Regions from separate parts of the Pseudomonas sp. Leaf127 genome, predicted to be linked through region 1. Evidence: predicted binding sites of a transcription regulator. Region 1 holds the regulator's gene; each other region holds the start of a gene.

Evidence for each region. Region 1 encodes sigma-54, which starts transcription at its own class of promoters, with help from an activator protein. Its sites were predicted from a motif close to ANTGGCATNNANNTTGCTNT; they were not measured.
Region 2: a site for sigma-54 is predicted at 1,722-1,741, ahead of ASF84_RS09230 (CmpA/NrtA family ABC transporter substrate-binding protein). Genes of this name have one in related genera too.
Region 3: a site for sigma-54 is predicted at 1,430-1,449, ahead of ASF84_RS13945 (sigma 54-interacting transcriptional regulator). Genes of this name have one in related genera too.

The regions. Positions count from the first base shown of each region.
Region 1 covers NZ_LMOA01000001.1:115,063-119,207, reverse strand. The annotation lists gene lptA (lipopolysaccharide transport periplasmic protein LptA) at 1-118, shown strand, start outside; gene lptB (LPS export ABC transporter ATP-binding protein) at 119-844, shown strand; gene ASF84_RS00495 (RNA polymerase factor sigma-54) at 1,004-2,512, shown strand; gene hpf (ribosome hibernation-promoting factor, HPF/YfiA family) at 2,633-2,941, shown strand; gene ptsN (PTS IIA-like nitrogen regulatory protein PtsN) at 2,953-3,417, shown strand; gene rapZ (RNase adapter RapZ) at 3,420-4,145, shown strand, end outside.
Region 2 covers NZ_LMOA01000012.1:332,778-336,922, reverse strand. The annotation lists gene rmf (ribosome modulation factor) at 246-461, shown strand; gene ASF84_RS09235 (quinone-dependent dihydroorotate dehydrogenase) at 609-1,634, opposite strand; gene ASF84_RS09230 (CmpA/NrtA family ABC transporter substrate-binding protein) at 1,857-3,068, shown strand; gene ASF84_RS09225 (ANTAR domain-containing response regulator) at 3,082-3,657, shown strand; gene ASF84_RS09220 (nitrate/nitrite transporter) at 4,072-4,145, shown strand, end outside.
Region 3 covers NZ_LMOA01000021.1:138,637-142,781, reverse strand. The annotation lists gene ASF84_RS13955 (RraA family protein) at 1-499, opposite strand, end outside; gene ASF84_RS13950 (DUF1932 domain-containing protein) at 510-1,391, opposite strand; gene ASF84_RS13945 (sigma 54-interacting transcriptional regulator) at 1,608-3,542, shown strand; gene ASF84_RS13940 (MFS transporter) at 3,607-4,145, opposite strand, start outside.

The DNA.
Region 1 (4,145 bases):
GCGCCAGATCGTCAGTGCAGGTCGCGCGACCGGCAGCAACGTGACGACGCCACGGCCACGGATCGACATGGTCATCCAGCCGAAAAAGAAAACCGAACCGCAGCAGAAGGCCCAGTAAATGGCAACGCTCAAAGCCCAGCACCTGGCCAAGAGTTACAAGAGTCGCCAGGTCGTACGCGATGTAAGCCTGTCGATCGACAGTGGCCAGATCGTCGGCCTGCTGGGCCCGAACGGTGCCGGCAAGACGACGTGTTTCTACATGATCGTCGGCCTGGTGCAGGCCGACCAGGGGCGCGTACTGATCGATGACCTGGATGTCAGCCACCAGCCGATGCACGGCCGGGCTCGCGCCGGTATTGGCTACCTGCCCCAGGAAGCCTCTATTTTTCGCAAGCTGACCGTGGCCGATAACATCATGGCCATCCTGGAAACCCGCAAGGAGCTCGACGGCGCGGCACGCCGCAAGGAGCTGGAAAACCTCTTGCAGGAGTTTCACATCACCCATATCCGCGACAGCCTGGGCATGAGCCTGTCCGGTGGCGAGCGGCGCCGTGTGGAAATTGCCCGGGCACTGGCCACTGCCCCCAAGTTCATCCTGCTGGACGAGCCCTTTGCCGGTGTCGACCCGATTTCGGTCGGCGATATCAAGCAGATCATTCATCACCTGAAGGCCAAGGGCATTGGCGTACTGATCACCGATCACAACGTCCGTGAAACCCTGGACATCTGCGAAACCGCCTACATCGTCAATGATGGACAGTTGATCGCCGAAGGCGATGCCGAGACCATCCTGGCCAACCAGTTGGTCAAAGAGGTCTACCTCGGACACGAGTTCCGCCTCTAGACCGACCACAATGACCATTGACAGCGGATTATTTGTCGTGGCGCTCTAGGCAAGCGCTTGAATTTCAGGCATATAACTTGCTTATAAAAGGCGGCGCCCAGGCGCCCTGTAGTGGATGGCGCACGCGCGCCGGCGAATGTAAGGTGTTGAGCCACTGCCATGAAACCATCGCTAGTCTTGAGAATGGGCCAGCAGCTGACGATGACACCGCAGCTGCAACAGGCTATCCGCTTACTCCAGTTGTCGACCCTGGACTTGCAGCAGGAAATCCAGGAAGCCCTGGAATCCAACCCCATGCTGGAACGCCAGGAAGAAGGCGACGATTTCGATAATTCCGACCCGATGGCGGACAATATCGAAAACAAGCCGGGCAACGAGCGTGAACACGAGCCCCAGGATTCGACCTATCAGGAATCGTCCGCACCCACCGTGGACAATCTTGAAGAAGGCGAATGGAACGAGCGCATCCCTAACGAACTGCCGGTCGACACGGCCTGGGAAGACATCTACCAGACCAGCGCCAGCAGCCTGCCCAGCAATGATGATGACGAGTGGGACTTCACCACCCGCACCTCTGTCGGTGAAAGCCTGCAGAGCCATCTGCTGTGGCAGCTCAACGTCGCGCCGATGTCCGACACCGACCGCCTCATTGCCGTCACCCTGATCGACTGCATCAACAATCAGGGGTATCTGGAAGAGTCGCTGGAAGAGCTGCTGGAAGCCTTCGATCCCGAACTGGACATCGAACGCGATGAAATCGAAGCCGTGCTGCATCGCATCCAGCAATTCGAACCGGCCGGCGTCGGCGCCCGTACCCTGAGCGAATGCCTGCTGCTGCAACTGCGCCAGATGCATGCCAGTACGCCCTGGCTGAGCGAAGCCCAGCGCCTGGTCACCGACTACATCGATCTGCTGGGCGGGCGCGACTACTCGCAACTGATGCGTCGCATGAAGCTCAAGGAAGATGACCTGCGCCAGGTCATCGAACTGGTCCAGAGCCTCAATCCACGGCCGGGCTCGCAGATCGAGTCCAGCGAGCCGGAATATGTCGTGCCCGATGTCATTGTGCGCAAGGACAGCGAACGCTGGCTGGTCGAACTGAACCAGGAAGCGGTGCCACGCTTGCGGGTCAACCCGCAGTACGCCGGTTTCGTGCGCCGCGCCGACACCAGCGCCGACAACACCTTCATGCGCAATCAGTTGCAGGAAGCCCGCTGGTTCATCAAGAGCCTGCAAAGCCGCAACGAAACACTGATGAAGGTGGCCACCCAGATCGTCGAGCACCAGCGCGGCTTTCTCGAATACGGCGACGAGGCCATGAAGCCACTGGTGTTGCATGACATCGCCGAAGCCGTGGGCATGCATGAATCGACCATTTCCCGGGTCACCACGCAGAAATTCATGCACACGCCGCGTGGCATATACGAACTGAAATACTTCTTTTCCAGCCACGTCAGCACCTCCGAAGGCGGCGAATGCTCGTCCACGGCCATTCGCGCGATTATCAAGAAACTGGTGGCGGCGGAAAATCAGAAAAAGCCATTGAGCGACAGCAAGATCGCTGGTTTACTGGAGGCACAAGGCATTCAAGTCGCCCGTCGCACAGTCGCCAAGTACCGCGAATCCCTCGGGATAGCGCCGTCCAGCGAGCGTAAGCGGCTGATGTAGCGGACGAAGCACCTGCAGGTGGCGTACCAGAGCTCACCGCTGCTTGCAGGCGCAGGCCACAGCGTTCCAGTGGCAGGTCACCGACCTGTCTCTTATGCACTGGCAAAGGGAGAAAGCTGTATGCAAGTCAATATCAGTGGACAACATCTGGAAGTGACCAAACCCCTTCGTGAGTATGTGGAGCTCAAACTCAAGAAGCTCGAAGGGCATTTCGACAAGATCACCAACGTCCAGGTCACGATGACGGTCGAGAAGCTGAAGCAGAAAATCGAAGCCACTTTGCATATTCATGGTGGGGAGGTCGTAGCCAACGCCGAACATGACGACATGTACGCGGCCATCGACCTGCTCACCGACAAGCTCGACAGACAATTGCTCAAGCACAAGGAAAAGCAGCAAAGCATCCTCAAGGGTGCGACAGCGCGCTGACATACCAACCCATGATTCGACTTGAAAACATACTGACCCCCGGCCGTTCCCTGGTGAACGTGCCGGGAGGCAGCAAGAAACGCGTGCTTGAACAGATCGCCAACCTCATCGGGCGTGAAGTACCCGCCCTGGACGCACAAGACGTATTTGAAAAACTGCTGGCCCGCGAAAAACTGGGCTCGACCGGCTTTGGCAATGGCATCGCCATTCCTCACTGCCGCCTGAATGACTGCGTAGAACCGGTCAGTGCGGTTCTGTTGCTCGACAAGGCAGTGGAGTTCGATGCTATCGACGGTGAGCCCGTCGACCTGCTGTTCGTACTGCTGGTACCACAGGCGGCCACGGACGAACATCTCAAGCTGCTGAGCCAGATTGCCGGCATGCTTGATCGCAGCGATGTACGCGACCAGTTGCGCAGCGCGAAAAGCAGTCAGGCGCTTTACGATTTAGTACTGGAAAAACTCAAAGGCCATTGAGCATGCGCATGATCATCGTCAGTGGCCGCTCAGGCTCAGGCAAGAGCACGGCACTCGACGTACTGGAAGACAATGGCTTCTACTGCGTCGATAACCTGCCGGCCGGCCTGTTGCCCGAACTGGCCGAGCGCGCCCTGCTCAACAGCGAGCAGGCCGAGCCGCTGCTGGCCGTGTCGATCGACGCGCGCAATATGCCCAGCCACCTGACCCGATTTCCGCAGATCCTCGACGAAGTCCGTGCCCGGCACATCTCTTGCGACGTGCTGTATCTGGACGCTGACGATGCCACGTTGCTCAAGCGCTTTTCCGAGACCCGTCGTCGTCACCCGTTGAGCAATGCACAGCGCTCGCTGGCCGAGGCCATCCGCGACGAGAGCCAACTGCTGGGGCCGATCATCGACCTGGCCGACCTGAAGATCAACACGACGCACCTGAACCTCTATCAGTTGCGTGACACCTTGAAGCTGCGCCTGTTGAACAAGCCCGAGCCCGGCACGGCCTTTCTCATCGAGTCGTTCGGCTTCAAGCGTGGCATGCCCGTGGACGCCGACCTGGTGTTCGATGTGCGCTGCCTGCCCAACCCGTACTGGAAGCCTGAACTGCGCGACCATTCAGGGCTTGAGCCCATAGTGGCCGAGTACCTGGCAGCGCAGCCTGATGTCGAGGAAATGTTCCAGGACATCTTCACCTACCTCAATAAATGGTTGCCGCGCTTCGCCGCCAGCAAC
Region 2 (4,145 bases), on a different contig from region 1:
TACCTGAATCATCCGTGAAACACATTGCCCCTTAGTACCGATAAGACCTGAATGTGACGTGCTTATGACAAATCGATCATTCACAGCGTGTCGCGCATTGGTTAGAAATCGTCTCAGGCCTTCACCGCAACGGTGATGGCACCTCGCCCGTGACGCCGGCAGCGGGCAGACATGGCAGAAGATTTCTGCCAGACCTCGACATGAGGTCCATGGACATTACAGTCAACAAACGAGGGCAACACCCTATGAGAAGACTTAAGCGTGATCCGTTGGAAAGAGCATTTTTGCGCGGATATCAGTACGGCGTTAGTGGTAAATCCCGTGAGCTTTGCCCATTTACTCTACCGTCGGTGCGTCAGGCATGGATCAATGGTTGGCGTGAAGGACGCGGCGACCAGTGGGACGGTATGACCGGCACTGCGGGAATCCACAGGCTCAACGAACTTCACGCAGTCGGATGAGGTAATCAACTTCCGAGCAGTCCATCAAAGTTTCTGTCTGACCCTTTTAGCATTAGCGTAATCACCGCCTCCACCGGGCGGCGGGCCACAGGCCCAGGGGCTCCTTTTTCAGGGAGCCCCTTTTTTATGCCCGCTGCATGGGCCTGATCAGCGACGCGGCAAGGCCGCAATGGCATCGACCGACTGGCGAATCAGCTCCGGGCCCTTGTAGATGAAGCCCGAATAGATCTGTACCAGACTGGCACCCGCTTCGATTTTCTCGGCAGCATGACGACCTTCGGTAATGCCCCCGGCGGCAATGATCGGCAGGCGCCCGGCCAGCTCACCGGCCAGCACCTTGACCGTGTGCGTGCTCTTTTCCCGCACCGGCGCGCCCGACAGGCCACCGGCCTCATTGGCGTGCAACAGTCCCTCAACGCCTTCACGGCTCAGGGTGGTGTTGGTGGCGATCACCGCATCCATGCCTGATTCAAGCAAGGCACCGGCCACCAGCACGGTTTCTTCGTCGGTCATGTCCGGGGCGATCTTGATCGCCAACGGCACGCGCTTGCCGTATTGCTGGGTCAGCGCTTCCTGGCGCACGCTCAGGGCCTCGAGCAATTGCTTGAGCGAATCGCCGAACTGCAGGCTGCGCAAGCCCGGGGTATTGGGCGAGCTGACGTTGACGGTCACGTAGCTGGCGTGGTCATAGACCTTGTCCAGGCAGATCAGGTAGTCGTCCACCGCACGCTCGACCGGGGTGTCGAAGTTCTTGCCGATATTGATGCCCAGCACGCCACGGTATTTCGCCGCCTTGACCCGCGACAGCAAGTGATCGACGCCCAGGTTGTTGAAGCCCATGCGGTTGATGATGCCCTGGGCCTCAGGCAGGCGGAACAGGCGCGGCTTGGGGTTGCCGGGCTGCGGGCGCGGGGTCACGGTGCCTACCTCGACAAAGCCGAAGCCGAGTTGGGCAAAGCCGTCGATGGCCGTACCGTTCTTGTCCAGGCCGGCGGCCAGGCCGACCGGGTTGGCAAAGCGGATGCCCATGACCGTGACCGGCAACTGCGCAGGCGCCTTGCTCAGCAGGCCATTGAGGCCCAGCCGGCCACCGGCACCGATCAGGTCCAGGGACAGGTCGTGGGACGTTTCCGGAGAAAGTTTGAACAGTAACTGGCGGGCCAGGTTATACATGGGCGGGCAAGGCTCGTGAGCGGCTGAAGTCAGCCGGCGATTATAGACGGTCGATGGCCTGCTAAGCGAGAACTCCCCTGACCGGATGGTGGCACATGCCTTGCTTCAATTGCGTCAGCACCCTCGGCAACGTCGCCGCAGGGCACCGACACTGGCGTCGTTGTGGCTCGCTGCGCAAGCAGTGGGCCCGACGGCGCTTTTTTATGGATACATGAAAAGCCTATGAACCCTCGATCAAGCAATGCCCTGGACTGGGTGGCGGGCAGCGATGCCCCCGAAATGAACAGCATTGACATAGGTTTCATGGCCCTGACCGACTGTGCCTCGCTGGTGGTCGCGGCCACACAGGGGTTTGCGCAGCCCTACGGCCTGAGCCTCAACCTCAAGCGCCAGGCCTCTTGGGCCAACCTGCGTGATCGCCTGGTCAGCGGCCAGTTGCACGCCGCGCACAGCCTGTATGGGTTGATCTACGCCATGCAATTGGGCATCAGCGGCGGCGCCGCAGCCGATATGGCCATCCTGATGGGCCTGAACCAGAACGGTCAATGCATCAACCTGTCGCGCGGCCTGCAGGACGCTGGTGTGACCAGCCCTGAAGCACTGGAACGCACTGCGCACCATCGTGGTGCAAAGCTGACCTTTGCCCAGACCTTCCCCACTGGCAACCATGCCATGTGGCTCAATTACTGGCTGGCCAGCCAGGGTATCCACCCGCTTGACGATGTCGACAGCGTGGTGGTTCCGCCGCCGCTGATGGTCGCGCACCTGCAGGCCGGACGCATCGATGGCTGCTGCGTCGGCGAACCCTGGGGCGCCAGCGCCGTGCAGCAGAAACTGGGCTTTACCCTGGCCACCAGCCAGTCGATCTGGCCCGACCATCCTGGCAAGGTACTGGGCTGCACCCGCGAATTTGTCGAACAGAACCCCAACACTGCACGCGCCTTGACCATGGCGGTGCTCGAAGCCAGCCGCTTTATCGAGCAAAGCACGGAAAACCGCCGCAGCACCGCGCAATTGCTCAGTGGCGCCGATTACCTCGACACCCCGCTGGACTGCATCGAACCGCGCCTGCTGGGGCATTACCAGGACGGGCTGGGCAACAGCTGGCAGGATCCACACGCCCTGCGCCTGTTCAATGACGGCCAGGTGACTTTTCCGTGGCTGTCCGACGGCATGTGGTTCATGACCCAGTTCCGCCGCTGGGGCCTGTTGCGTGAAGACCCCGACTACCTGGCCGTGGCCCGTCGTGTTCATCAGTTGGAGCTGTACCGCGAGGCTGCTGCGGCACTGGGCATTGCGGTGCCGGAAAGTACCCTGCGCAGCAGTCAATTGATCGACGGACGCATCTGGGACGGCAGCGACCCTGTCGGCTACGCGCGCGGTTTTTCCCTGCATTCGCGGATTGATGGCGCGCCCGCCATCGCCGCCCGTTGAGAGGCACGCGATGATGCTGCGAATCCTGCTGATCAATGACACCCCCAAGAAGGTCGGACGCCTGAAAGCCGCCCTGAGCGAAGCCGGTTTCGAGGTCATCGACGAATCGGGCCTGAGCATCGACCTGCCGGCACGGGTCGAAGCCCTGCGCCCGGACGTGATCCTCATCGACACCGAATCACCCGGCCGCGATGTGATGGAGCAGGTGGTGCTGGTCACCCGCGACCTGCCGCGTCCCATTGTGATGTTCACCGACGAACATGACCCCGGCGTGATGCGCCAGGCGATCAAGTCAGGGGTCAGTGCCTATATTGTCGAAGGCATCCATGCCCAGCGCCTGCAACCGATTCTGGACGTGGCCATGGCCCGCTTCGAAAGCGACCAGGCCCTGCGCGCGCAACTGGTGGCCCGCGACCAGCAACTGGCCGAGCGCAAGCGCATTGAACTGGCCAAGGGCCTCTTGATGAAGATGAAGCATTGCAACGAAGAAGAGGCCTACACCCTCATGCGTCGCCAGGCCATGAGCCGCCAGCAGAAACTGATCCAGGTGGCCGAACAGATCATCGCCATGAGCGAAATGCTCGGCTAACGCCGCAAATGACCCGAAACGTCTCACACCAGCAGCCGATTGCGCCCTGATGAGGCGTCCCTCGATCTGCAGGACCGGCCGGGCGGCGAACCGCTTTAGCCGGGAACAGATCACCCCAGGCCTGTATTTTCGCGGCTGAAGCCGCCCCTGCGGGGCTTGAACACAAGATGGCCCGGCTCTTGCTACATCCATACTGCAGGTAGCCAACGGCGGTTGCCCCCACACATACGACAAAGACGTCGCCCTCTCCTTTCGCTGCGCAGCGAACTCGAGAAGCGGCGTCTTTTGCGTTCTGGCCTCAGCGATGAGGGGGTGGTGCCGCCGGCTTGTCCTGTGCGCACCCCGAGAACCGACAACTTCCACGTCGTGGCCATGACCCCGACGACCTACTTCTGGCAGATGATGAGGTGTGCAATGGATACAAGTTTCTGGAAGGCCGGGCACAGACCGACCCTTTTTGCAGCCTTTCTGTATTTCGACCTGAGTTT
Region 3 (4,145 bases), on a different contig from region 1:
CGGCAGCCACTTCGACGCCTGCGCAGGTCACCGGGGTGTTGATCTTGCCAGGGCCTTGCTTGCCGGGGCTGCGCTGCATGAAACCTTTGGCATAGATCGGGATGTCCAGCCCGGCCAGCGGCACCTTGTCGCGCACGTAGCCGTCGATCACCATGCCGGCCAGGCCCACCGCTTGTGCCGCACCGGCCATCAAGTCGCCAATGTAGGCGCGGCCCGGGTAGCCCTTGCCGGCGACGACCAGCACATAGCCGGGCTGGCCCTGGTACACCGCCACATGGATGGGGAAGTTGTCGCCGTCTTCGGTGTCGACGGTGTACGCGGTGCCGAGCATGACCTTGCGTTCATCCAGCGGCATCAGGTCAGCGTCCATGGCGCCATTGCGAGCGATACCCAGTTTTGCCATGCCGTCGCACAATTGCGCCGGGCTCAGTTGGCGAAAACGATCAAGCAGGTCCTGGGGAATCAGGTCGGGCAGGGGCAGGTAGTATTCAGTGTTCATGGCGGTGTCCTCAGGAAAGTCGGGTCAAGTGCTGGATGGCGGTGCGGTAGTCCATGTCGCTGGCGTCAGGGCCGAGCAGGGTGGTCCAGTCGATGGCGGCCTGTTTTTCCAATTGGCCATGGCAGGCTCTGGACATTGAGGCGTCTACGCCGGCACTTTCGAGGGTGGCCACCACGTCAGTCATCTCGGCGCTGCGGCGCCGGGCGTGGATCAGGGTCCGCGCGGTGAAGGTATTGGCCAGTTGCTCGACGGTCTTGCCGTTGAGCGAGTCGCCCAGGGACTCGACCAGCGTGTCCAGGACGTGGAATTTTTCAGCGGCCTGAAAGGCCTCGATCAGCAATTGCGGCAGGCCTTTCATCACCACGCTTTTGAGCATCTTGATGGCCGAGGCCGCGCCGGCCGGCGCGGCCAGAACGCTCAGGCGCATGCCATAAGGGCTGAACGCCTGGTTGAAAGCCTGGGCGCCGTCGCCGGCCAGCAGCATTGGCACACGATGGTTATTGCCCGGTACGGTGCCCATCACCGCGATGTCACAGACACCGACGCCTGCCGCCCTGGGCAATGCATCGATGGCCTGCTTGACGGTCGGGGCGGCCGAGTTCATGTCGGCGTAGGTCTGCCCGGCCTGCAGCAAGGGCAGGATGCGCTGCGCCAGACCCAGTGCGCTGCTGGCGCTGGTCAGGCACACCACGAAGCGGGCGTTGTGGCAGGCGGCTTCGAGCGAGTCGAAAACGGTGACGCGGGTCTGTTGGGCACGCTGGCGAATCAGGGGACCGCGCTGAGGGTCGCGGGCGTTGACATCAAAGGTGCCCATCTCCAGGTCGCCCTGGGTATGCAGACCCTGCGCAAGGTGGAAGGCCGCCTCGCCGAACCCGATAAAGACGAGTTTCATCGATTGTTTCCTTTTATTTGTATTGTTGTTACCGATGAAATGGCAAAGGCTGTGCCAGCTTTCTTAGAAAGAATTAATGCTATTAAAATCAATCGCTTAATTTTTTTATAAGTGCTTTTTCAGGCGCTAATGAAAGGACGTTTCATTTCAATAAATTGCAAAAGCTTTCACCAGTGAATACCGTGCCGTCTTGTACCTTTTGATCAGGGACCTTCAATGCTGAGCCAACTTGCGGTCATTTCTCCCTCCACCACTCTGACGGCAGTCATGAACCGGGCGTTGTCCCTGCGCGGATTGAAGGTCTCGGTGGCCGAGGCCACACAGCTTGATGCGGTCCTGATGGCGCAGCGGCTGGTGGAAGAGGGCGCCAGCGTGATCATCAGCCGTGGCAAGACCGCCAGCGTGTTGCGTGAGCGTCTGCAGGTGCCGATCGTGGAAGTCCGGCATACGTTCTTCGACTGCATCAATGCCTACCATAAGGCGCGTGAGGTGTCGGACAGAATCGCCTTCCTGGCCACCTCGGACGGCTATGCGACGATCCTGGAAAAGGCCCGGCCGTTCATGCCTGAGGTTGCGATCTGCCTGATCGATCCCTTTGGCAGTGCACAGGCCACCGAGGCCCAGCTGGATCGGCTGCGGGCCGACGGTATAAAGGTGGCAATCGGCGGGTTGTCCCTGGAGCGCGCGGTCAAGATTCGCGGCATGAGCTACGTCATGTCCGAGGCCGACACCGATGCCGCCTTCGACGCGATAGACGAGGCGTTGCACCTGCTGCGGATCGAGCAAGAGCGGCTGCAAAAGCGCCTGGAGCTGCAAAGCCGCTACGAGATGATCCAGTCGATCCTCAATTGTGTGTCCGAGGGCATTTTCAGTATCGACAGCGCGGGCGTCATCACCAATATGAACAGCGTTGCGACGCAGTACCTGGGCGGCCGGGCCTGTGGTGACACGGTTGCCGGCTTGCTGGAGCAGGATTATTTCGGCCGCGTGCTGGAAAAGGCGACGGCGGTACGCGGTGCGTTGATTACCCTGGGGCGTCTGTCACTGACCCTCAGCATTGCGCCCATCACGCTGGGCGAGCAGGTGATCGGGGCCGTCGCCACCTTGCAGAAACAGACTGAAATCCAGGCCATGGAGCAGAAAATGCGCCGCCGGCAGGCACGCCTGCATGTGGCCGAAAACACCTTTGATTCGATCATCGGCAGCAGCCCGGCGCTGATCAAGGCCAAGCGCCTGGCGCAGACCTTTGCCGTCGTTGACAGCACCGTGATGATCGAAGGCGAGACCGGCACCGGCAAAGAGTTGTTTGCCCAGAGCATCCACAATGCTTCAAAACGCCGGTTGGGGCCGTTTGTGGCGATCAACTGTGCAGCGTTCGCCCCTAGCGTGCTGGAGAGCGAGCTGTTTGGCTATGTCAAAGGCGCTTTTACTGGCGCGCTGAGCGAAGGTAAGGCCGGCGTGTTCGAAATGGCGCACACCGGCACCATTTTTCTCGACGAGATCAGCGAAACCTCGGCAGACATCCAGCTCAAATTGCTGCGCACCCTGCAGGAGCGCAAGGTGGTGCGCATAGGCGACGACAAGGTCACGCCGGTGGATATCCGCATCATCACCGCGAGCAACAAGCGCCTGACGCACTTGTTGGCACAGGGGCTGTTTCGTGAGGATTTCTTCTACCGCATCTGCGTGTTGAAACTGCAATTGCCCGCGCTGCGCGAGCGCCGGCAAGACATTCCCGAACTGATTGGCCACTTGCTCAAAGGCTTTGGCTTGCCAGCCGCCATGGTCGGCGATCCGTTGCTGGCGCGATTGAGCGCATTCGAATGGCCAGGCAATATTCGCCAACTGGGCAATGTCGTCGAGCGCCTGGCGGTGATGAGCCAGGGCCGGGAGATGATCGGTGACTGGGTGGAGGAGGTGCTGGAGGACTTGCCCGATGCCACGGCCACCGTTGCCGCGAGTGCGCCGCCTGGCGGCCTTGGCGACAGTGAGCAGGAAGTGCTTTTCCGGGCCTTGGCCTGTGTACGCGGCAATCGCGAGGAGGCGGCAAAGCTGTTGAAGATCAGTACCACGACGCTATGGCGGCGCATGAAGAAGTATCAGGACCAGGATCCTGATGTGTTTGCCCGGACTCGATACGCCCAACCGTGAATGGGCGTATCGTCAGGCGGGCCAGAGGGGCTATGTCCGCCTCTGGCCGAACCCTCGGCAATGATCAGCCGGGCTGGGCTACCAGGCTGTTACTGACCTTGCGTCCCAACACCAGCACTGTAACGAAGCCGCAGCCGACCAGCGCTGTGGCCAGGCTCAGCAGCACCGAGCTGCCCAGTTGATCGACGATCTGCCCACCGAAGAACGAGCCCAGCGCAATGATCACCTGGAACAAGGCGACGAACAGCGGCATGCCACGCTCGACCTCCTTGGGCGCCACGACAAACATCCAGATACTGGCGCAGGCCGGGAAGGCACCGAAGGCAAAGCCCCAGAGCGCTATCAGCATCGCCGCGCCCGTCAGGGTGGTGGCGAAGTAAGGGAAGAGGGCGGTGCTGATGCCGATCAGCAAGGCGATCAGCAACAAGGTATGGCGCACGCTGCGGTTGGCGGCGAAGCCGGCGAAAATATTACCGATGACCCCAGCGATGCCGTAGAGCAGCAACAGTGAGCCAATCGTCGGCCCATCAAAGCCGGCACTCTGCTTGAAGAAGGGCGCGACATAGGTGTAGGCGGCAAAGTGCGCCAGGCCAATCAGCAAGA